DNA from 3 places in the Lysinibacillus sp. C5.1 genome. Region 2 is predicted to be linked to each of the others. Evidence: riboswitches for the same ligand, from Rfam matches in the RefSeq annotation. Region 2 holds a riboswitch; each other region holds the start of a gene.
What was found. Region 2 has a riboswitch for S-adenosylmethionine ahead of metK (methionine adenosyltransferase). Riboswitches for the same ligand answer to the same signal wherever they lie in the genome.
Positions count from the first base shown of each region.

Region 1: it holds a riboswitch for S-adenosylmethionine, as region 2 does, so the genes downstream of both, I5435_RS20415 (bifunctional homocysteine S-methyltransferase/methylenetetrahydrofolate reductase) here and metK (methionine adenosyltransferase) in region 2, are expected to answer to the same signal.
Region 3: it holds a riboswitch for S-adenosylmethionine, as region 2 does, so the genes downstream of both, metA (homoserine O-acetyltransferase MetA) here and metK (methionine adenosyltransferase) in region 2, are expected to answer to the same signal.

Region 1 is NZ_CP066226.1:4,153,384-4,161,628, forward strand. It holds gene metH (methionine synthase) at 1-853, opposite strand, end outside; gene I5435_RS20415 (bifunctional homocysteine S-methyltransferase/methylenetetrahydrofolate reductase) at 846-2,693, opposite strand; SAM riboswitch class I at 2,783-2,882, opposite strand; gene hemG (protoporphyrinogen oxidase) at 3,002-4,396, opposite strand; gene I5435_RS20425 (globin-coupled sensor protein) at 4,552-5,841, opposite strand; gene I5435_RS20430 (SEL1-like repeat protein) at 6,519-7,805, opposite strand; gene I5435_RS20435 (YdcF family protein) at 7,879-8,245, opposite strand, start outside.
Region 2 is NZ_CP066226.1:3,549,105-3,557,349, forward strand. It holds gene I5435_RS17280 (alpha/beta hydrolase) at 91-897, opposite strand; gene I5435_RS17285 (gamma carbonic anhydrase) at 1,033-1,545, shown strand; gene metK (methionine adenosyltransferase) at 1,907-3,103, opposite strand; SAM riboswitch class I at 3,360-3,478, opposite strand; gene pckA (phosphoenolpyruvate carboxykinase (ATP)) at 3,681-5,267, shown strand; gene I5435_RS17300 (alpha/beta hydrolase family protein) at 5,372-6,148, opposite strand; gene I5435_RS17305 (NUDIX domain-containing protein) at 6,132-6,599, opposite strand; gene I5435_RS17310 (helix-turn-helix domain-containing protein) at 6,658-7,218, opposite strand; gene I5435_RS17315 (L-lactate permease) at 7,442-8,245, shown strand, end outside.
Region 3 is NZ_CP066226.1:2,486,070-2,494,314, forward strand. It holds gene I5435_RS11980 (Ger(x)C family spore germination protein) at 1-629, shown strand, start outside; gene I5435_RS11985 (hypothetical protein) at 636-866, shown strand; gene I5435_RS11990 (GerAB/ArcD/ProY family transporter) at 895-2,052, shown strand; gene metA (homoserine O-acetyltransferase MetA) at 2,130-3,065, opposite strand; SAM riboswitch class I at 3,166-3,275, opposite strand; gene I5435_RS12000 (nucleotide excision repair endonuclease) at 3,519-3,890, shown strand; gene panF (sodium/pantothenate symporter) at 3,986-5,431, opposite strand; gene I5435_RS12010 (YhdT family protein) at 5,431-5,694, opposite strand; gene I5435_RS12015 (class I adenylate-forming enzyme family protein) at 5,940-7,406, opposite strand; gene fabG (3-oxoacyl-ACP reductase FabG) at 7,424-8,155, opposite strand; gene phaZ (intracellular short-chain-length polyhydroxyalkanoate depolymerase) at 8,139-8,245, opposite strand, start outside.

The DNA of each region.
Region 1 (8,245 bases), 600 kb from region 2:
TCAGCCAGCCTTTTTCCGCAAAACCTTTTAATTTTTGTGATAGGGATTCGGGTGATTCATGATAGCAACCTTCCTCATCCGGTAAACCTGCATTCGGATAACAGCTAATATAGCCAGTAGAAAGCTCTGCTAGTGAACGAATATGGTCGGTCATAAATTCTGGACCAGTTGCACAGTTTAAACCGACTGAAAGCGGCTTAATATGTTCGATTGATATGTAAAAAGCATCAATTGTTTGCCCTGCTAATGTTGTACCCATCGGTTCAATCGTGCCGGATATCATCACCGGTAATTCTTTGCCCGTCTCTTTAAACGCACGTGACACCCCTAGTGTCCCCGCTTTTACATTGAGCATATCTTGACTCGTTTCAAGTAGCAGTACATCTGAACCTGCTTCAATTAGAGCCTTTGCCTGTACATAAAAGTTTTCTTCTAGTTCATCAAAGGTAATACCGCCAGTGACTGATAACGTTTTCGTCGTTGGGCCCATCGCTCCGGCAACGAAACGTGGCCATTCTGAAGTAGAAAATTCATCCACTACTTTGCGTGCAATTTCCACAGCACGTTTATTAATCTCTTCCGCCTTAGCCCCAAGATTATATTCATTTAATACGAGAGGTGTACCGCCAAACGTATTTGTGCAAATGATATCCGCACCAGCTTCTAAATATTTTCGATGAACCTTTTCAAGCACATCGGGTCTAGTTAATACAAGATTCTCGTTACATCCATCAAGCTCCTCACCACCAAAATCTTCTGCTGATAAGTTTTCATTTTGAAGCATTGTACCCATTGCGCCATCCAGAATTAAAATTCGTTTCTCTAGTTGCTCTTCAATCAAGTGCTTAGCCATCTATACTTACTCCTTTTTTCTGTTCATCCAATTGTCCGATAAATTTCATTAATTCAAGCGTCATATCATAACGTAAAAACGGTGTAATTAAATAAATACCATTAAAATATTCTGCCGCTACTTCTACTAACTCTTTGGCAATTGCAATCCCTTCTAATGTTGAACGTTCTTTATCTTCACCACACGCCTTCATACGTGATAGTGCATCGTCTGATAATTTAATCCCTGGTACTTCATGATGTAAAAACTCGGCGCTCTTATAGCTCGTTACTGGCATAATACCAATATAGATTGGGGCGTCTAAATGCTTTGTTGCTTCATAAATTTCCACAATTTTTTCTTTTGTATAAACAGGTTGAGAAATAAAATAATCCGCACCATGTTCAATCTTTTTCTCTAAGCGTGCTACTGCACGATCTAATACACGAACATTGGGGTTAAATGCTGCCGCAACAGAAAAGTTTGCTTTCTTACGAAGTGGCTTACCGGAAAATGATATCCCCTCATTCAACTGTTTAATTAATTGAATAAGCTCCATGGATGAAACATCATAAACACTTGTGGCACCTGGGAAGTCTCCTACCTTTGTTGGATCTCCAGTAACCGCTAAAATATCATGAATGCCAAGTGCATTTAAGCCCATTAAATGGGATTGTAGACCAATTAAGTTACGGTCACGGCACGTAATATGCGTCAACGGTCGTACACCATGTGTCTCCTTTAATAACGCACCCATAGCGACATTACTAATGCGGGGAGACGCAAGCGAATTATCAGCCATCATCACGACATCTGCACCTGCTTCATATAATTTTTTTGCCCCTTGAATAAAACCGTCAATTTCTAGATGTCTTGGAGTGTCTAACTCTACGATAACCGAACGTTCGCGCTTCACCTTTTCATGTAGCGGTTCATATGTCGCAGGTTCCGCTTCCCGCACAATCTCTACTTTTTCAGGTTTCGTATACTTTGCTTCAACCGGCGTTAACTCTTCTAAATATTTCTTCGCAGCTGCTATATGCTTAGGTGTCGTACCACAACATCCACCGATTAAACGAACACCTTGGTCACGCAATGCAACTGCCGCTCGGCCAAAATAATCAGCTTCTGACTCATAAACGACACGCCCATCCTCTAAATCTAGTAGTGACGCATTTGGATATGCTGACATAAATGCTTTATCAGGAAGCTCCACACCTTCAAATGCTTGAATTGTATGATGGGGACCTAAACGACAATTGACGCCTACTACATCTGCACCAAGAGCTTGTAACTCATGTAATGCTTGATTTAACGTCATTCCATTTTGCAACACACCCGGCTCATGCATGGATACTTGTGCAATAATTGGTAGCTCTGTTTTGCTGCGTAACATTTTTAACGTTGCACTTAACTCTTCAAAATCATAATACGTTTCAAGTAAAAGACCATCAGGATTGCCTGCAAGTAACACATTTGCTTGTTCTTCAACAGTCAATAATATTTCCTCTAATGTAGCATCACTTTTACGAATGCCACGGATGCCACCAATTGTCCCTAAAACAAATTGCCCGCCATCAGCTGCCGCTCGTTTTGCAATCGTGATTGCCGCTTCATTAAATTGTTGCACTCGTGATTCTAAGCCGTAACGTGCTAATTTAATCGCATTTGCACCGTAAGTATTGGTCTGAATGACATCTGCACCAGCGGCTATATATTCTCTATGAATTTTTTCAATTAACTCCGGTCTTTGTACATTCATTTCCTCATGACAGTACTCTAAGCCGTAACCATATAATACTGTACCAATGGCTCCATCCGCAGTAAGCACATGTGTTTTTAACTTTTCTAGCAATCCCATAAATCGTAGCCCTCTCTTTCCTTGTATCCAAAATATAAAAAGCCTTCTTTTACAAAAAGAAGGCTTTAACGAATCGCAATTGTTGTTCCTTCTCATCTTCGACCAATAAGGTCTTCTGGATTTAGCACCTGACATAAGTTGGTTGCTGAAGCTTCATAGGGCCAGTCCCTCGGCTTCTCTTGATAAGAATATAGTATGAATTTTTCAAATAATTAAAAGAATCATATCGTTTACAGGCGATAGAGTCAAGACTATTTCACTTAACAAAGAAGATTTCTCACGAAAAAAATATTATTTTAGCTTTAACTTCACCGTGATACTAGTTTTTCCGCAAGCGCTTCGCCTATTTTTTTACCATTTTGAATACAAGCACCAATACCTACGCCGAAATATGAGCAACCTGCTATCGATAAGTTGGGATACCGTTCTGCAAGCTCCGCTGTTAAGCCTTTCAACGCCTCATGATGTGCCAAATCGTATTTTGGCATTTGATCGATCCACTTGGCTACATTTACAACCATTGGTTTTTCATCAATGCCTAAACTTTTCTTTACATCTTCTAATGCTACAGCTGTCAATTCTTCATCTGTCATCATACGTAATGTTTCATACGCAGGGTTAATGCTCTTATAAAAGAGGCGCACGAGCAATTTGCTATTAGCAGATGTATGTTTCCATTTTCGGCTTGTCCATGTTGCGGCATTGCATTGTACATTCGAGTTATGTGACACAATAAAGCCTGTCCCATCTGCCGGTAACACTGCGTCCGGTACATCAAAGCCCAAGTAAATGGTGATGGCAGAGGCTGTAGTAAATTCTTTAAAATAGCGATCCAAAGATGGGTCCTGTAATAAGCTTTGTACGGCTTCATTTGGCAGTGCTAATACTATGTGCTCAGCCTCAAACATGCTTCCATCTGCTAATGTAATTGTATAATGTTCTTCCTGTTTTTTTACATTGGTTGTCGCTACGCCTTTAATAATTTCTACATTTGTTAACGTTTCTTCAAGACGATGGATAAGTGATGATAAGCCCTGTTTAAACGAAATAAACTTTTTGTTGGAAGCTTTTACAAATTGTTCGCGATTTGCCTCAAAACCTTTAATAATACTACCGTACTCATTTTTATAGTCGATTATGTACGGTAAGGTAGATGCTATCGACAGTTGATGGAGGTCACCCGAATATACCCCAGCTAATACTGGTGCAATTTGATTTTGTACAAGTTCTTCCCCTAAGTAATATGTTAAAAACTCACCGATTGAGCTGTCCTTAGTAAAGCCTTTATTCGGCATTGTTAAATCTTGTAATGCCTGTTGTTTACCTGCTTCTGATACTAGTGTACTCGCTTCAAGAGACGCTAAACTCATTGGAATACCGAATGTTGAATCAGCAGGGATCGCATGTAATTCGTCATTTGTATAGATATAAGATACCCCTGTTTCGTTGTACACTAGCTCCCGTTCGAAATTAAGCTCCTGCACCAGCTCCATGACCCCTTTATGACGAGCCACAATCGAGTCAGCACCCGTTTCCATAATGAATCCTTGCTCATAAGCGGAATGTAACTTACCACCTAAGTAGGGATTTTTCTCAACAAGCACTAGTTTGACATCTATGTTTTTTTGCAATACTTGGCGTTGTAAATAATGCATCGTACATAAACCAGTAATGCCGCCACCTAATACAACTATTGTTTTCATAAAGTATCGCCCCTAATTCGTTATTTCTCTCCTTATTAGTATAAACTTTTTTCACAAACAATAACGTTCAACCCATTACAAATTTAGCAACACTATAAAGTGTCAGGCACTCAAACAATTCGAAATTGTTTGAGTGCCTGACACCGAAAGTTCACCTAGTTTAAGTTTTGTGCGACATTTGCTAATTTGTCAGCTGAATTTGTTACTTCATTAAATGCTAGCCCAAGCTCATGAAGGACCTGAGCTACGGCCTGAACCTCTTTTTCCATAAGGTCATTTTGACACTTAGCTTCTGTCATTGCATCTAAAATTTTATTAAACTGTCCTTCAGTTTGAGCCATGTTCTCCTCACCTGAAGCAACCTCTGCCTGAATATTACTAAGCGAATATGCCAGTTTAGACGTTCGCTCTGTCGTTTTTTCTAATAATTTTGCAACGGATGTAACAGATTCTTTCGTCTGACTAGACAATTTACGTACTTCCTCTGCCACAACACTAAAGCCTTTCCCCGCCTCTCCAGCGCGGGCTGCTTCAATAGCTGCATTTAAAGCAAGCAGATTTGTTTGGTTGGCAATGTTCGTTACAACATTCATAATCGCTTCCATTTCTTTCGACATATCCGTTAATTGTTTAATATTATCCGTAATATCATCCACTGACTGAATAATATTACACATATTTTGAGATTGATGTTGTAAGCATTCGCGACCTTCTATTGCTTGACTTTCTGCTAACGTACTCACCTGAAGCGATTTTTTTGCCAATTGCTTAATTTCATGTGATTGATTATTTAATAGATGGAAGGAGGCATTTGTTTCTTGTGAAATGGTCGCTAATCCTTCTGACGATTCCACAATTTTTTTCTCAACTGCTTCTTTCTCACGTTCAACGTTTTCCTTCAGTTGCTCAATTGTACTTTCGAACGCTTCTAATACAAGTTGCTGCTCGAAATTAGAAATTTTAGAAATTGCTCGTATTGTATTCAATTGGTCTTTCGGATGCACTACATGTTCTTCAACTAAATCAATAAATGACATGGTTAAATCTTGGAAAGCACAAATATACCATTGTGTTCTCAGTCCGATATGTACATGCACTTTTGCGATATTTACTCGTCTTTTATAAAATTCCTCATCAATTGTACCGTTAAACATTTCAATAATATGACGACGCAATGTGACCTTCAATTTATCCACAGAACTATGTTTATTAATAATATCTACTAAACTATGCTCAGTTCCAATCATTTCATAAAACCGGTCAACGATGTGATTTATGTTGTCCTCAACAAATGGTTTAAAAGCTTTTAAATATTGTAAATCTTCTTTTGTCAAATTTAGCATTTCAATTTGCTTAACCAGTGTTCGAGAGTTCGGAACATCCATTGTCACCGAGTATTGCTGTAAATCTAACGTCATTGCCTTTTTCTGTTTTTGAAAAATCACACTTTTCCCTCTTTCATTACGTGTTCTTTTGAAAAGCTGAGCAAAAATCCCATTTCCGTTTACCCAAATATATTGACAAATCTATGAAAAGATACCACAACCATTAATAAATTTACAAGAAAATAATATAACAAAATAACATCATAATAAGCAGTAATTCATTATTTTTCATTATTAAAATCACTCATATACATTATACATTTTTAATATAATTGTCAATTTATTATATCCTATATTTTACCATTAAGTAGCATACAGTTTAAAAGTAAACTAAATGGTTTTCAACTGTTAAATTGCAATAAAACGCTATCATAATTTTTTTCAGTAGCTATTTCTACAGTATTTATTAGAATTTACGTATTCCCTCTGCAACACTACATGTAATATTAAGTATCTGTAATTTCAATATCTCCCCTTCGGCCATTTATTAAGAGTCCTTTATCCTGTTTTTTTATTTAAAAATGAATATAATTAACCATTGTAAATTTTGTTAATAAATAGCATAAAATAACCATTCTATTAACAGTCTACTCCTGTAAAAACGAATTCTCTCTCATATCATTTTTCTATGTATAGATGTATGATCACTATTTGCTCATCCACCACAATAAAAAACCGCAACGCCTAGTTCACAGCTAACCGTTACGGGTAAATTTCAATATCATAAAATTTCAAATTTAAAGTTCTTCTAATTCTTCTAGTAAAACGGTTGCTTCTTCTATACCTGCTTCTGCCGCAAGCCCATACCATTTTTTCGCTTCTTTAATATTACGTGGTATTCCCTCACCTTTGTTATAAATATGACCAAGCTGCAATTTTGCTTCAGGGTCTCCTTGGAGTGAGGCTTGCTTGAACCAATGAATACCTTTTTCAATATTACGAATCCCCGTTAAACCCTTGCTCCAAATAAAGCCCAAATCATAAAATGCATCTACATGATATTGTTCAGCCGCTCTTTCAAACCAATATAAACCACGATTTATATCCCGCGCTTGCCCTAAGTGACCTTCTAAATAAATCCCACCTAGTCTGTATTGCGCTTCAACATAGCCTGCCTCAGCCGAATTTTTATAAAAGGCAAATGCTTTCTCTTCATCTATTGCAACACCTAACCCTTGTTCATGCATAAGACCTAATGTAAACATTGCCTCTGCCACCCCTTGTGCGGCAGCAATCTCGAACCAATGTTTAGCAAGTGACATATTTTCTGGTACACTCTCACCATTCAAATACATATCCGCTAAATTATTTGCCGCATCTGCATGCCCTTGTTGCGCTGCAGCTTCGTATAACTTAAAAGCACGATCATAACTCTCTTCTACACCAATTCCTTCAAAATAATAGTTACCAAGAGCATATTGGGCATTCGCATTATCTTGTTTTGCCGCTAATTCAAACCACTTAATCGACTTTTTCGGTTGGAAAAATGTATCCTCATTTGCACTATAATATTCTCCAAGTTCAAATTGGGCATCTGCATCTTGTTCTTCAATCGCAGCTTTGTATAAATCGATGATTTCTTCATGGTCTAAATCTTCTTCTTCAAAAACAGCAACTGTTTCGTCCTGATGTGTAAAATACCATTCCAGGATATCGAGGACATCATCAACAACCTCCGTTGTATACGCTAACTTCTCTAAGGAAGTAATTTGCCATATTAAAATATATATCGGGAGTGGGATTGCCTCACGCAATACATCATCATATTCCGCTAACAGCGTTAGTACATTGTCTTGCACTGTTTGTGTTTGCTCAGGATGTACTATTTGTAAGTGTCGCTGTTGTTTTTTTCTTAGCAATCCCTGAATAACTTGATAGAGCATCTTTTGCAAGGTTGTCAGTTGTACTTCATCCAATATGAGTAAAGTGAGGTTTTGTGCAAACCATGTATTCTGTATATTTGTTGATTGTTGTAAGGACTCCGTTCGCTCCTTATTTTGCTTTGCTAAAAATTGCCCGTACATTTCATTTCCCCCCTTGCACACTATGTAAAAAAACTGCCTTGCTATTATTATATGGAAGGCAGTTCAAGAATGGTTACACATATGCTCTTAACATTAGTCCTACAAATAACGTAATGACGAAAAAGAGCGTTATATGTCCCCATTTATACATTTCTAACAAACCGATAAATTCACGAGTAAAAGCGTTAGGTATATAATATAAAGCTGTTTTAGAGCCTACACCTTGTGCATCAAGCTTTGCCCTTCTTGCATAAATACTCGCTCGAAATACATGAAAATTATTCGTAACAAAAAGTGAACGGTACTCTTTCCCTTGCGCGTGCGCATCCATGATTGCTTTAGAGAACGCCATATTTTGCTCTGTATTTGTCGACCGATCTTCCATCAATATTTTCCGATTCGGTATTTGATGTTTATCTATCATATATGTTTCCATCGCA
Region 2 (8,245 bases):
ATTATAGTATTACATTTTTCTGAAAATTACAACATTATTTTTAAGTTACTATACATCTTATTCAACAATATTTTTCGGAGGGGAAACATTCTATCGAATTATATAGCCAATTCTACGCAAAGCATTATTAATAAAATCACGGATATAGAAAAAAATCTCATCTCTCTCTATTTCATGGTACAGATTATGGTAGCATTTTGCCCATTCTTTAAATTGGAATTCAGCAAACTCCTGCTGATGCAACCAATTACGTGTTTGTCTAGTTTCTGTAATGCTATCTCTTTCTCCAGTCATAATAAGCATAGGGGTATTTGGAAACTCTGCTTTCGGCATAATCACTAAATTGCGCATCATCTGTTGTAACTCACGATACCATTTTACTGAGATGACAGACATAAAAGGAAACTCGTCTTTCATTTCATCGCGACCTTCGACACTACGTGATAACTTGTCGAAAGTAATATCATGTGTCATCTTCACACTTGCCGTCAAAGCACTTAAGCTCGTTAATGCATTCGATAATTTCCCAGGCTGTAAGTTCAATTGCAACCAAGGTGAGGTCAAGACAATTCCTGCACATTCATATTTTCTCTTATGCATGGTATGCAGTATTAACGTTGCTCCTAGTCCATGCCCTATTAAAAATACTGGCAAATTATATGAAAAGGCATTTTCAATTAAATGCCTAGTATACTTGTTGTATTCTTTAAAGTCCTCATCATGGACACGTGATAGTTTCGCATTTGCCCCATGATTCGGTAAATCGCCCATGACTACGTGGAAGCCTTCCATTCTAAGTTTTTCAATCAGCCATGCGTACCAACGGTGGTTTTCATATGCACCGTGAACAATAGCAATCACAGCCTTCGCTTGTCCATCAGCTTCCCATTTCCACATTCACATAGTCCTCCTAAATAATTAGTTACACAATAATTATAACGAAATATTCGTACCATTATAAAATTATATTTGCATAAAATTGCGTATTTGATACGATAATACTACATCAAAGAAAGAAAAGAGGCGATTAGCATGATTTATCCTTTTAAAGACAAAACACCTACAATCGATCCATCGGTTTTTATTGCTGACTATGCAACCGTTACGGGAGACGTAACGATTGGAGCAGAGACAACAATATGGTTTAATACAGTGATTCGAGGCGATGTATCTCCTACAATTATTGGTAAACGAGTAAGCATCCAAGATCTTTGTTGTCTACATCAAAGTCCAAAATATCCATTAATAATCGAAGATGAAGTAACAGTTGGACACCAAGTAACCTTACATAGCTGTACAATTCGAAAAAATGCCTTAATTGGTATGGGATCAATTGTGTTAGATGGGGCAGAGATAGGAGAAGGTGCATTTATCGGTGCGGGTAGTCTTGTCCCTCCAGGTAAAGTCATACCTCCCAATTGTTTAGCATTAGGACGTCCAGCGAAAGTTGTACGGGAATTAAATGCTGAAGACAAGGAAGATATGGAACGTATCGTTAGAGAATACGCGGAAAAAGGACAATATTACAAATCTCTTCAAAAATAATGGATGCTTACAAAACGGGCGAATTGCCCCTATAGTTGTAGATGTTTGCATACGTAACAACTCTTTATAAAAAAAATTCGCAATTTCCTTCCACTAACCGCCTACAGTACATCTTGTATGTAGACGTACGGGAAGAAAGCGAATTTTTTCAATCACTTACGTAAAGTCCGCTTAAATCTTTCACTCGATTAAAGAGCACTAGTTGCCTTCACGATTTAAATAGAAGGTGCATTACTCCCCGACTTAGCAGCAAGTAAGAAGAAATGCGAAAGGCAAGATAAAAAGGGGCCACTAGCTAGCCCCTTTCAAAAAAACATTTACGTTTGTTCATTACCAAATCGAATGTTCTTGACAAAACAGATTATAAACTAGCTTTTTCTCTTAGTGCATCTGCCTTGTCCGTATTTTCCCAAGGTACATTTAAATCTGTACGGCCAAAGTGACCGTATGCAGCCGTTTGTTTATAGATTGGACGACGTAAATCAAGCATTTTAATGATGCCTGCTGGACGTAGATCGAAAAGTTCGCGAACCCATTTTACAATTTCACTTTCACTTACTCGTCCTGTACCAAACGTATCAACGGCAATCGATACTGGCTGTGCTACACCGATAGCATAAGCAAGCTGTACTTCTGCACGTTCTGCTAAACCAGCTGCAACAATATTTTTCGCTACATAACGTGCTGCATAGGCTGCTGAACGGTCCACTTTCGTAGCATCCTTACCAGAGAATGCACCACCACCATGACGTGCATAACCACCGTATGTATCAACGATGATTTTACGACCAGTAAGTCCAGCATCTCCTTTTGGACCACCGATAACAAAACGACCAGTTGGGTTGATGAAGTATTTCGTCTGTGCATCTAATAACTCACTAGGAACTACTGGAGCAATTACTAATGCTTTTAAATCTGCTTGAATTTGTTCAAGTGTTGCTTCTTCATCATGCTGAGTTGAAATAACAATCGTATCAACACGAACAGGGACATTGTTTTCATCATACTCAATTGTTACTTGCGTTTTACCATCTGGACGTAAATATGCTAATTCACCTGATTTACGTACTTCTGTTAAACGACGAGCCAATTTATGCGCTAAACTAATTGGTAGAGGCATCAATTCAGGTGTTTCATTACATGCATAACCGAACATTAATCCTTGGTCACCTGCACCAATTGCTTCAATATCCGCATCTGTCATTGAACCTTCACGCGCTTCTAATGCTTGGTCTACACCTTGGGCAATATCAGGTGATTGCTCTCCGATTGCGACTAGTACAGCTAAGTTTTCAGCATCAAAGCCATACTTGCCTCGTGTATAGCCGATTTCTGCTACTGTATCACGCACAATGCCTTTAATATCTACATAAGTAGAAGTAGTAATTTCTCCTGCTACTAATACTAAGCCTGTTGTGACCGTTGTTTCACACGCTACACGGGCATTAGGATCTTCTGTTAAAATAGCATCTAAAATAGCATCCGAGATTTGATCACAAATTTTATCGGGATGTCCTTCTGTTACACTCTCTGATGTAAACAATCGACGGTTTGTCATTTGGTTTTCCTCCTATTACTCTTACAAATAGTATTTGCGAAATTAATACGGTACTCATTACCCATGTCAAGTCCGCTCCTAAAGGATTGAACTCTCAAGCCGTTGTTGCTTTTAACATGAGGATTTCGAAAGATCCGTCATTATAATAAGGAAAGAATTGCACATACTTACCTTTACATTCATTTTAAAAATAAAAAAAATCCTTTTCTCACGTGTACTTAACATGAGGAAAGGAATAATGACTTCTAACCTTTCACTCTTATCGTTCAAGGGGTATCCCCTTGCATCAGGTTGGCACCAACGCATGTCGTGAAATAGTTCATGCAGGTTGCCGGGTTTCACAGGGCCTGACCCTCCACCAGCTCGGGATAAGAGTATCCGTTCAATTCCTCATCTTACGTAAAAGGTAGAACAATGTCAATTATTTTATGTCGTTTTGTTGAAAAGTATTTAAAACTCGAAAATAATTTTTGAATTAGTATAGATTATTAAAGCAATTGTGTTATACTATTTTTGAAATTAAGAAAAACTCCCTCAAACTCAAGGGAATACTATAAAAAAGGATGGTATTTAATCGATGAATTCAGTAGAAATTGCAAACGAACTGAAGGAATTATTAAACGGCGGGAACATTAACGTTCAACTTTCAGTACCACAATTAGCTGAAAAAGCTACATCTCGTGGTGAGGCAATGTTAACAGTAGATGGCGCAGTTCGTGCAGAAACTGGCAAATACACTGGTCGTTCACCTAAAGATAAATATACGGTAGAAGAAGAAAGCACAAAAGATAAAATTGACTGGGGTAAAGTAAACCAACCAATTTCTTCTGAAGTGTTCGATAACTTATATGTAAAAGTAGTTAAATACTTAAAAGAACGTGACGAATTATTTGTATTTAAAGGTTTTGCTGGTGCTGACAAAGATTCACAATTAAGTATTCAAGTAATCAATGAATATGCTTGGCACAATCTTTTCGCCCATCAATTATTTATCCGTCCAACTGAAGAAGAATTAGCTTCTCACGTTGCTGATTTCACAATTATTTCAGCTCCTAACTTTAAAGCAGATCCAGCTGTTGATGGTACAGCTTCTGAAACATTCATCATTGTATCACTTGAAAAGAAAATCATCCTAATCGGTGGTACTGAATATGCTGGTGAAATTAAAAAATCGATTTTCGGTATTATGAACTACCTATTACCACAACAAGGCATCTTATCAATGCACTGTTCAGCAAACGTTGGGGAAGCTGGTGACGTAGCATTATTCTTCGGTTTATCTGGTACTGGTAAAACGACTTTATCTGCTGATCCTGACCGCAAATTAATCGGTGACGATGAGCATGGTTGGTCTGACAACGGCGTATTTAACATTGAAGGTGGTTGCTACGCAAAAACAATTAACCTTTCTGCTGAAAAAGAACCTGAAATCTACAACGCAATCCGCTTCGGTTCTGTACTAGAGAACGTAGCTGTAGACCCTGAAACTCGTGTTTGCGACTACGATGATGGTTCATTAACAGAAAATACACGTGTTGCTTATCCAATCCAATATATCGAAAATATCGTTGATCCATCTGTTGCAGGTCACCCAAAAACAATCATCTTCTTAACTGCTGATGCATTTGGTGTTTTACCTCCAATCAGTAAATTAACAAAAGAGCAAGCAATGTATCACTTCCTAAGTGGTTTCACATCTAAACTTGCAGGTACTGAACGTGGTGTAACAGAGCCAGAACCAGTATTCTCTACATGTTTCGGTTCTCCATTCCTTCCACTTCCAGCAACTGTTTATGCAGAAATGTTAGGTCAAAAAATCGATGAGCATGGCGCACAAGTATTCCTTGTAAACACTGGTTGGACTGGTGGCGAATACGGTACAGGTAGCCGTATGAAGCTTTCTTATACTCGTTCAATGGTACGTGCAGCAATCGACGGAAAACTAAACAATGTTGAAACAATTCAAGATGCTGTATTCGGTTTACACATCCCTACAGCAGTTGAAGGTGTACCAACAGAAGTGCTAAACCCACGTGATGCTTGGTCAGACAAAGCTGCTTACGATGTGAAAGCTGCTGAACTTGCTGGTCTATTCAACGACAACTTCAAGAAATTCTCAAATGTTTCTGAAGCAATCACTAATCTTGGTGGGCCATTAAAATAATGCATACAAAAAGGGAACGATGTATTCGTTCCCTTTTTTTTTAGTGTCTTTTTTTAGTGTCTTTTTTTAGTGTCTTTTTTTAGTGTCAGGCACTCAAACAATTTTCACTGCTTCTTCATCCATTCGCATAATGCACGAACCGTTTCACGATTTTGGGCAGGTGGATATTGGTGGGCAAAACGTTGATCATACCAAGTTTCATACACTTTATTGGCATCTTCTAAGTAAAATGCTAACTGCCTTGCATGCTCAATATCTACATTTTCATCCCGATAGCCGTGGATAATTAGCACTGGGGCTGTAATCTGATCGACTTGAAATAAAGGTGTGCGTGCATCATAGGCTTCTGGAACACGATTAGGTGTCCCGCCAATAACCCGTTTCATCATTCGACGCATATCGGTTCGCTCCCAGTATGTAGCTGTGGCATCCGAAACGCCTGCCCACGTCACAACGGATGTAATATCCTTCCGTAAAATGGCTGTCCAGAGCGCCATAATACCTCCACGTGAAAAACCAAACACATGGATATGATCGTTGCAAAATTGTTTTAGCACATCTACTCCATGCACTGCATCAAAACGATCTTGACCTGCAAACTCATCACGGCCTTCTCCACCTCTATTCCCCCGATAATAAGGGGCAAACACGATAAAACCTTGGGCTGCAAATTGTGCAACACGTGCTGGTCTTACCATGCCGATACTTTGCATACCCCCACGCAAATATAAAAAACCGTCATATGTACCTTCTGCTTTAGGCTCTGCTAGTAAGCCTTTGACACGTAATCCAAGGGATAGATACGTAATTTCTGATAATCGAATAGCTGGATTCGGTGAAGGATATGGACGTTTTTCAACTATTTCACCATTGATTGTCAAAGCGCTTCAGCTCCTCTAGCATTTTTTGCATGCCTTCATCTTTCATATGGAAGCTTAAATTTGGATGGCTTGCAAACTCTTCATCGGTTAACCAGACCATACCCGAAGTTTCCAAATCAAAATCTATCTTCTCCTGACTGACAAATTCCGCAGTGAAGACTGTTTTACAAAACAATAGTTCACCGTGGACAGCATATTCTGCAAACCATTGAAGATTTTTCACATGCACACCCGTCTCTTCAAATACTTCCCGAACAGCAGCTTGCTCTAATGTTTCGCCTGATTCTACCTTCCCTCCTGGCACTTCCACGCCACGACGCTTATGAATCGTACATAGCCATTTCTGTTCATGTTTTAAAAAGACAAGGACATGCTTTGGTTCAACTTGAAACTCCCCTCTTGTAAAGCTTAAATCCACTTGAAATCCATTCAAATCTTGAAATGAAAACATTCCATTCAACTCCTCGTATTATATTGTCACGAATGTATTCATTATGTTATTCGTCTTATTATTTCATGTACTGTGAGGAATCAATCACAAGAAAATAGTGGCATTCGTCATTCGTCATATTGATAAATCTATGCGCTGTATCTGCTTCAAAAAAAAGAGAATCGCCTGCTTCTAATTCTTCAGAAAAAGCACCATGCCCCAATTCAACTCGTAACTTTCCGCTTTTAACAAAAATATACTCTTTTACGCCTGCTTTATGCGCGGGAAATATGCCTGATTCTTTGTTTGGTGGAATAATATTTAACACAAACTCAATACCTCGTGATGGAACGGAAGGTGATAATAAATGTCGTTGAAAACCCGATTTTTCATCAACATAAATGGGTCGTTCATCTTTTCTTATGACGACAATCTCCCTTTTTTCCTGCTGATCTAATAAAGCTGAAAGTGTTGTATTTAAAGCTTCTGCAATTTGACAAGCTACTTGTATCGTTGGATTTTTTTCCTCTCTTTCAATTTGAGATAGCATCGAGGCACTCACATTACTTGCGGCTGAAAGCTCCTGTAATGTCATTTTGTTTTTCTTCCTCATTACATTTACTTGCTTTCCAAATCCCATGAATAAAGCTCCTTTCACTACTTTGTTCGCCTACTATTATTTTTACTATAGTGAAATGTAATTAAAAACTTATCTTCGTTAGCCCTTCTACTATGATATTGTACATTATCAATCACAATCAACCTAGAAGATGTTTGAATCATTTCATGCAAGATAAGATATTTACACTTTAGTGAAAATAAAATATACTATAGTGAATAATCAAGTATAGGAGTGTTGTTTTATGTTAAAAGTCGTATTAGCGCTATTCCCTCTTGTTAGTATTTTATTTATGATTTTTATTTTAAAGAAATCTTCTATTTTCACTGGCATTTTTGCTTGCCTACTTACAACAGTGATTGCTACTTCTCCTGTTTTTCACCTAAACATCGCATTACTGCCTAAACCTTTTATCAACAGTTTTCTTATAACATTGCCAGTTACCTATGTTTTATTTTTTGGAATATTATTATATCATCTAATGGAAAAATCAGGGTCCATCCAAAAAATAGCTTCTTCTATTGCCACCTCTACTGATAATCGGATTGACCAAGTATTATTATTGGCCTTGGGGCTCTCTCCTTTAATTGAATCCGTTAGCGGCTTTGGTCTAGCGGTCATTGTTATTGCACCTATTTTAATGGCTCTAGGTTTCAATTCCTTACAATCTTCCTTCATTGCATTAATTAGTTTATGTATCATACCTTGGGGCACGTTAGCAATGGGGACAATTATTGGTGCATCATTAGGAAACATTCCTTTAGAGGATTTAGGTATTGGAAGCGCTCTGATGTGCATTCCTATTTATATCTACTTTGCCTTCTTAGTTACATACATAGGCGTCAGAAAAGAAGCAATGCAAAAGAAAAAATGGCGGATACTATCGATGGGATTAGTTTTAGGTTTAAGCGTGTGGGTTTGTAATCGTTTCATCAGTGTAGAACTTGCCGGAGTAGTGGGCTCTTTAACGGTGATGGCGGCTATTTTTATTATGATTTCTTTGCAAAATAGAAACAAACAATATTATTCTAATATCTTTTTAAAAAAT
Region 3 (8,245 bases), 1.1 Mb from region 2:
CCGTTTTATCAGCAGTTGAGATACAAGGAGATTTGCAATTAGGGATTGACCAAACCAATGTAGAAAGAATTAAAACACCTGTTATTTTAAAATATGCGGGTATCGCTATGTTTAAAGAGGATAAATTAGTCGGGTTATTATCAGAAGATGACAGTATTTATTTTAATTACTTGAATAACAAAATTAAAAGTACAGTAGAAGTTCTCGCGTGCCCTAAAGGTGGAGAGTTATCCACTGAAATTACGAGTTCGTCCTCCAAAATTAAAGGGACTTTCAAAAATGGTACGCCGCACATCACGATAAAAATTGATGTTACGCAAAATATTGGTGAAGTGAATTGTGCCATTAATTTAACCCAAAACCACACCATTCAACAGATCGACAAAAAGACAGCAGAAAAGATAAAAGCACATACAGAAAAAACTTTAGCTATTATTCAGAAAAATTATAAGCTCGATTTATTAGGTTTTAGCGAGGCACTCCATCGCAGCGATCCGAAAAAGTGGGAAAAGATTCATAAAGAATGGTCAACACTTTATCCAACTGTACCTGTTACGATCGATGTACAGGTCACAACTCAAGGATTAGGAACAATCCAAAACTCATTATTGTACAATTCAAAGGAGTAACTCACGATGTTCATTAGCATGATCGTCATACTTGTTTCGTTGATGATTGCTTATATTATGATTCCCCCATTGTTGAAAAAAGGCGAAAAAAAAACAATATTCGCCTTTTCTATTTTATTGTTTATAGGCGCCATTTTAAATATCGCCATTGGTTTAAAAATAAATATCCCTAGCCCATTAGATTTTATTACATTTATTTTTACACCTATTAGGAAAATGTTATTATCATTTTTTTAATAAGAATGACTAGAAAGGGTAGTGACTAATGGAAAAACAATTACTTAGTGCCAGACAATTTACAATCATTACCCTTCTCCATTCTATCGGGACGGCCATATTAATTGTGCCAGCGAGCATTACAAAGCAGCTTCATCAAGATGCATGGATTGGCGCAACTATTGGCGTCTTATTAAGCTCTTTAATTGTAAAATTGTATACAAGCCTTGGAACTCAAACACCGCACCTTACGTTTGTCGAAGCAAATGGAAAAATTTTAGGTAAATTTTTTGGAACTTTGACCTCTCTAGGGTTTATCACTCTCGCATTTTTTTCAGCTAGTGAATTGTTATATTTTATTGGCATCTTTATGCAAACAGAAGTAATGCCCGAGACACCTACTTTGTCCTTTGCTGTATTATTTACCATTATTCTTGTTTTTGCATCGTTTCTAGGCATTGAAGTGTTTGCACGGTCAGCAGAAATCCTATTTCCTATATTTCTATTTATATTTATTGTATTTCTTGTTTGTATTTCGCCTCAAATTAATATTGAAAATATCCAACCTATTTTTGAAACAAAGACAACATCTTTAATAACCGGTATTCTTAAATTTATGAGTATTTTTTCATTCCCGCTCGTTATGTTACTTATGATTTTCCCTTCTGCTGTTAATATACCGAAAGCAGCACAAAAAGGATTTTATTTCGGCACGCTCTGCGGAGGAATTGTATTAATTATCATTATCGCCCTCTCAACACTCGTAATTGGTCCAACGAATACTTCCATTGAGTCATTTCCTAGCTATGCACTGGCTCAACGGATTTCTATAGGCAATTTCTTTCAACGTGTTGAAATTGTTATGGCTGTCATGTGGATTATCTCCATCTATATTCGAACTTTTCTCTATTTTTATGCTTCTGTAATAGGTATAGCACAAATCCTAAATATTAAAGATCCACGACCATTGATTTTGCCATTAGGAATGTGCATGATTGCGTTGTCTCAAATTGTTCATCCGAATATTGTGCATTCTAATAATTATAATCAAAAAATTTGGCCGCTATATTCAGGCTTATTCACTGTCTTGTTAGCCTTATTATTACTTGTCATTGCAAAAATGCGAAAGATAAAAAGCAAAACAGCTGGTGATTGTTCAAATCAACAAACTGACCAAAGTACATTGAACTCAAGTGAAACACCATAAAAAATCCAATTTCTCAGTATTTCGATTGAGAAATTGGATTTTTTAAATCTTCACAAAAGCAAATGGAAAGCGACAAATTAGATATGGTATTCAATTTCATCAACAAAATCCCATTCATACGGCGTTTCTTGATAAACATAGTAGTTTAGCCAATTGGAGAATAATAAATGGGTATGTGCTCGCCATGTATTAATAGGTTCTTTAGCTGGGTCATCATTCGGGAAATAGTTAACAGGCACTGCAATGTCGATTCCTTTTGCCACATCGCGACTATATTCATCGGCTAGTGTTGTCGCATCGTATTCTAAGTGCCCAGTAATCATAATATTTTTATTATCTTTTGATTGGACAATAAAAACGCCTGCATCTTCTGAATACGATAGTAAACGTAATTTCGGATGATTGCGTACTTCTTCGATTGAAACAGAAGTATACCGCGAATGTGGTGCTGTAAATAAATCACTAAATCCTCTTACTAAATCGACCGTTAAATCCGTAATCACATGTGAATATACACCCGAACACTTTTCTGGTAATTCAAATTTTCCGATGCCATAGTGATGATATAAGGCAGCCTGTGCACCCCAACAGATATGCAAGACAGATGTGACATTCTTAGCAGACCAATCCATTATCTCTGAGATTTCTTCCCAATAATTCACTTCTTCAAATGCCATTTTTTCCACTGGTGCACCCGTAATAATCATCCCGTCAAAGCGACGATGGCGTATCTCATTAAATGTTGAATAAAAGAGTTGTAAATGCGATTTACTAACATTTTTAGACTCGTGTGTTGCCGTATTTAAAAATGTTATATTGACTTGTAATGGCGTATTTCCAAGCAATCGAAGTAATTGTAATTCTGTTTTCTCTTTTTCCGGCATTAAATTAAATATTAAAATATTTAACGGACGAATTTGTTGTGTTTTGGCACGATCTTCTTCCATGACGAATATTTTTTCCTCACGTAAATGTTCTCCAGCTGGTAAGTTTTTCGGAATATTAATTGGCATATTGTTGTCCCCTTTTCTTTCATTTTTTTCTCTCTATGTAAATTAAAAAATCCCCCTCATTCCATAAGAGCAAGAATGAGAAGGATAATTATCACGTTCACTCTTATCTCTCAAAGGAAAAATCCTTTGGTGGAATTAGCACCTTTCTAACAATGTTAGAGGTTGCTGAAGCGTCATAGGGCCAAATCCCTCAGCTTCTCTTGATAAGATTATTCAATTAAAAAGAATTGTATCATGAACAATTAAGAATTTCAATAATACATAGAATATTTTGTATTTAAATGAATGGAAGCTTATGAATTGTTAAACACTACTATCAAGTTATATTTTTGACAGCCAGTCCCAATTCTAATAGGCATACACGAAAATTAATGGAACCAATAAATCGTAATGGCAATCATAGAGGTATTATGTTAACATATACCTTTAGTAACAGAGAGGAACGTGAATATTTTGATTAAAATTGAACTCCCAAAACCAGACTTAGTAATTCGTCAACGTGAGCAAGTATTAAAACCAGGGGATGTAGAAATTACGCCTTTCCACGGATTTATTGATTTCCATAAAATCACTCGCGAAAAAGGTGGCATTTTCTTATTTTATAATGAAAAAAATGAGCTATTATTTGTAGGGAAAGCACGTAAAATTCGCCAACGTATTAAAAAGCATTTTGAAGATAATGTATCACCAATGAAAAAATACCGTGATGAAATTTTCAAAATCGAAGTGTATGAAATTGATGATCCAATGGAACGTGAAATTTACGAAACATATGCGATTAACACATTCCGTGCAAAATATAATCTAGATAAAGTATTTTATTAAGATTCAAGCCGTTAGCATACATGATGCTAACGGTTTTTCTATTCTATAGTGGCAAAAAGAAAAACCCCAAGCGTTGTCACTCGAGGTTTTCATCATTAGATAAATAGTTTTTCATCTTTAAATTTATGAGCTGTTAGCCAACTGACGATAACAAAGATAATCAATGAAGCTACTATCGGGATGGTCACCGTATGCATACCAAAAATCGTCGGATAAAAGCGATCAATCATAATATATAACGTCATGCCCGTAATCATGGACGCAATCGCCCCGTATTTATTGGCTTTTTTCCAATACAACCCTAGGACAACTGACCAAATAAAGACAGCCTCTAAGCCACCAAATGCAAATAAATTGAGCCAAACAAGTAAATCTGGCGGATTTAACGCAAATACAACGACTGCCAAACCAATCACCGTTGTTACCACGAAGCTAGCACGCTTGATTTCTCGATCATTGGCAGTGGGCTTGATATAGTTCAAATAAATATCCTTTACCACTGTTGAACTAACTAGCATCAGCAACGCATTCACGGTAGACATCGTCGCTGCCATCGGTGCTGCTAACACAATGCCCGCTAAAAACGGCGGCAACACTTTTAACGTAAGCAACGGCATTACCTTATCACCAATTTCAATGCCAGGAATTACTGGACGGGCTAATACACCAATCAAGTGCATCCCGAACATAATTGTCCCAATAGCAATTGTGCCAATAATAATCGCTAAATGCATGCTTTTGGAATCTTTATAGCTCATGGCGCGGACTGCTATTTGAGGAAGCCCTACCACACCAATGCCGATTAAAATCCAAAATGTTGAGACGTACAATGGTGTCAGTTCCCCTTCAGCACCAAATGGTGACACTAGGTTTGGATTTTCCGCAACAAGGGACGTCATAATTTGATCGATGCCACCACCGGCAACGATTGTCCCAATCAGTAAAATTACAGTACCAATCACCATAATGGAACCTTGAACCGTATCCGTTAACGCTACAGCACGGAATCCTCCGATAATCACATAAATTAATACTGAAACAGCAAAAATAAAGAGTGCTGCTGTATAGTCAAGACCTGTTAATGATTCAATTAAGCGCGCGCCCCCGACCCATTGTGCCATCATCGCAGAAAATAAAAAGACAATAATACTAATCGCTGACAATATAACGATGACATGGCTTTTGTAGCGTTCACGTAAAAAATCAATTAATGTAATCGCTTGATAGCGGCGAGCAATAATGGCAAATTTCTTGCCTAGTATCATCAGTACAAAATAGCCTGCTGGCAGTTGAGCCATCGCTAACAAGACCCATCCAAGCCCTTTATTATAAGCAACACCCGGTCCACCGATAAAGCTGCTTGCACTACCATACGTGGCAATCATCGTCATTGCTAGGATAAAGCCGCCCATTTCACGACCGCCAAGAAAATATTCCTGTAAAAATGAATTCGATGAACGAACATGCTTATTCGCCCATATGCCAATCCCAAAAATAATAATTAAAAAAACAAGAAGCGGAAAAATAACTTGCCAATGCATTATTCATCCACCTCCCCGTCATCAAATGGTACCTCTTTAAAAAAGAGCTTTAAGACGAGCCAGATTAATACAATCATAAAACCTGTTCCAGCGATGCAACTATAGAAAAACCAAGCTGGGAAACCCAATACATACGAATACGCTGTTGGATCCCCCGAACCTAGACCATAGGCAAAGCCGTACCAAATCGCAAAGTTGACAAATACAAGCCCAATGCCAATAAGCGCCTCACGATGCGCAATTTTAAAGCGTTGATCTTTCAAAATAGAATCCCCCTAACCTACTCTATTTTACTGTGATGTAGGACTAATGGGAAGCATTGTGAGAAAAGTAGATAAAAAAAGCAAAAGTTAGCGAACAATCCCTATCAAATGGGTATCTTACAAGGCTCCAATCCGAATACGCTTTCTGCCTTTTCGGACGATTGTTGTGATTTTTGTGGCGATTTTCCCCCACTTATTGGCGGTGTCGGCGTCTTTCGTGGCGATTTCACCCATCTTACCTATCTTCAAGAGCTTTTTAATTGCAATTGAAGTGCTTTTTTATCAATTTTCCCAACAATCGTTTTTGGTAATTCATCAATCATAATAATTTTTTTCGGGATTTTATAGTGACCTAAATAGCTTCGACACAGGTTTTCTACTTCGTCTACTAACGTATCTGACTTATGATGGCAGACAATAAATGCTGTGACAATTTCGCCCCAATAATTATCTGGTGCTCCAATGACTGCCGCTTCTTTTACGAGCTGATGACGAAGTATGCATTGCTCCACTTCTTGCGGATAGACGTTCTCCCCACCACTAATAATCATGTCTTTCCTACGACCGACGATATAAAAATACCCTTCTTCATCCATTGTCGCTAAATCACCAGTCCTTAACCAGCCATCTCGTATCGTATTGTCGGTTTCCTGCTGATTATTCCAATAAAATCGAAACATATGCTTGCCTCTAACGAACAGTTCGCCTACTTCATGGGCAGCGCAGCTTTCACCCGCTTGATTGATAATTTTCGCCTCATTAAATTGCATACTTTTACCCACTGCCCCCTTTTTGACATAAGCCTCTTCACGTGAGATATAAAAATTGTTCGGTCCAGCCTCTGTTAAGCCATAACCTTCTTTAAAAAAAAGTCCCTTTTTAAAAAACGCATCATATATCGGCAGAGGGCACGGTGCGCCGCCAGATAAAAACACTTTTACAGTGGGAAAACTACTTTTGTGAAAATAGTTTGTCGTTATCATGGCTTGATACATCGTTGGGACAAAAAGCGAAATCGTTGTCTTATAGAAATTAATTGCTTTGAGTGCTGTTTCCGCTTCAAACTTATCACCGATAACAACCGTCCCACCCGCCATTAACAATGGAATGGATAGTGCGTTAAGCCCACCCGTATGAAACATGGGCATATAGTTTAACGTACAATCGTCTTCACATAAACCCCAACTAATAATTGTATTAATTGCATTCCAATTTACAGAATTGAAAGACAACACTACCCCCTTTGCTTTGCCAGTTGTGCCACCTGTATAAATCATTAGCCAAGGTTCATTTAAATCCAGCTCTATTGAGCTCGCAATAGTCGCTGACGGCAGAACTTGTTGAATAGGGTACATCATTGCAAGTTGTAAAGGGCATGGTATTCCTTGGTCATATAAAAGTAAAGAAGGTGTAGCATCTGCAACAATTTCATTTAACTCCTCTGCACTTAAGCGCCAGTTTAAAGGAACATAAATCAGCCCCCGTAATCCACAAGCAAATAATATAGCAAATAAGTGACTATTATTTCGAGAAAAAACCGCTACTCGGCTACCTGATTGTAATCCTTGAACTTCAAAAAAATGGCTCCATTTGGCGATTTCAAGTGTTAATTGCCGATAAGTCCATTGTTCATTTGTTTCTAAGTTCACTAATGCTGGCCGATTCGGTGTTAAAGATGCACGATTTAAAATCCAGGCTTGCTCTGCAAACATCTTGAACTCCTCCTTTATCACATCATAATAGCGCCATCCACATGGAGTGTATGACCGTGGACATAGGAAGCCTCTTCAGATGCTAAAAATAAATAAGCATTAGCAATATCCCTAGGTGTACCTAATCGTTGAAGTGGCACGATTGCACGCATTTTTTCCAGTACCGTTTCAGGCATCTTTTTGACCATTTCAGTTTCTGTAAATCCAGGTGCCACCGCATTTACATTGATGCCTTTACGCCCTAACTCTTTTGCCCATGTTTTTGTCATACCTACAATCGCCGCCTTTGAAGCAGCATAATTTGTTTGCCCTACATTTCCATATACACCACTTACCGAGGAGGTATTAATAATTTTTCCGTATCCAGCAGCTATCATATGAACACTAACTTCTTGCGTGCAGTGGAAAACCCCTGACAAGTTGACATCAAGTACTTGTTGAAATTGGTCTTCTGTCATTTTTGACAACATGGCATCGCGTGTTATTCCTGCATTATTTACTAAAATATCAATGCGACCAGCTTGCTCGATCACAGTTGTCACAAGCTTTTTCACACTCTCTCTATCTGCTACGTTAACCTGCACGAATATAGCTTTTTCACCTAGTTGATTGGCTGCCATTTTTCCCGCGTTGTCATCAAAATCCGCAAGATATACAACGGCTCCTTCTTCTATGAATCGTTCTGCTGCAGCAAATCCTATCCCGTTTGCCGCCCCTGTAATAATGGCTACTTTATTGTTTAAGCGCATTGATTTTCCCTCCAAATTGTAAAAATGTTTCAATTTCAAATAGCAGTTGTTGTAAATCATCGATTAGCGGAGAATGCCCACAATTTTTTA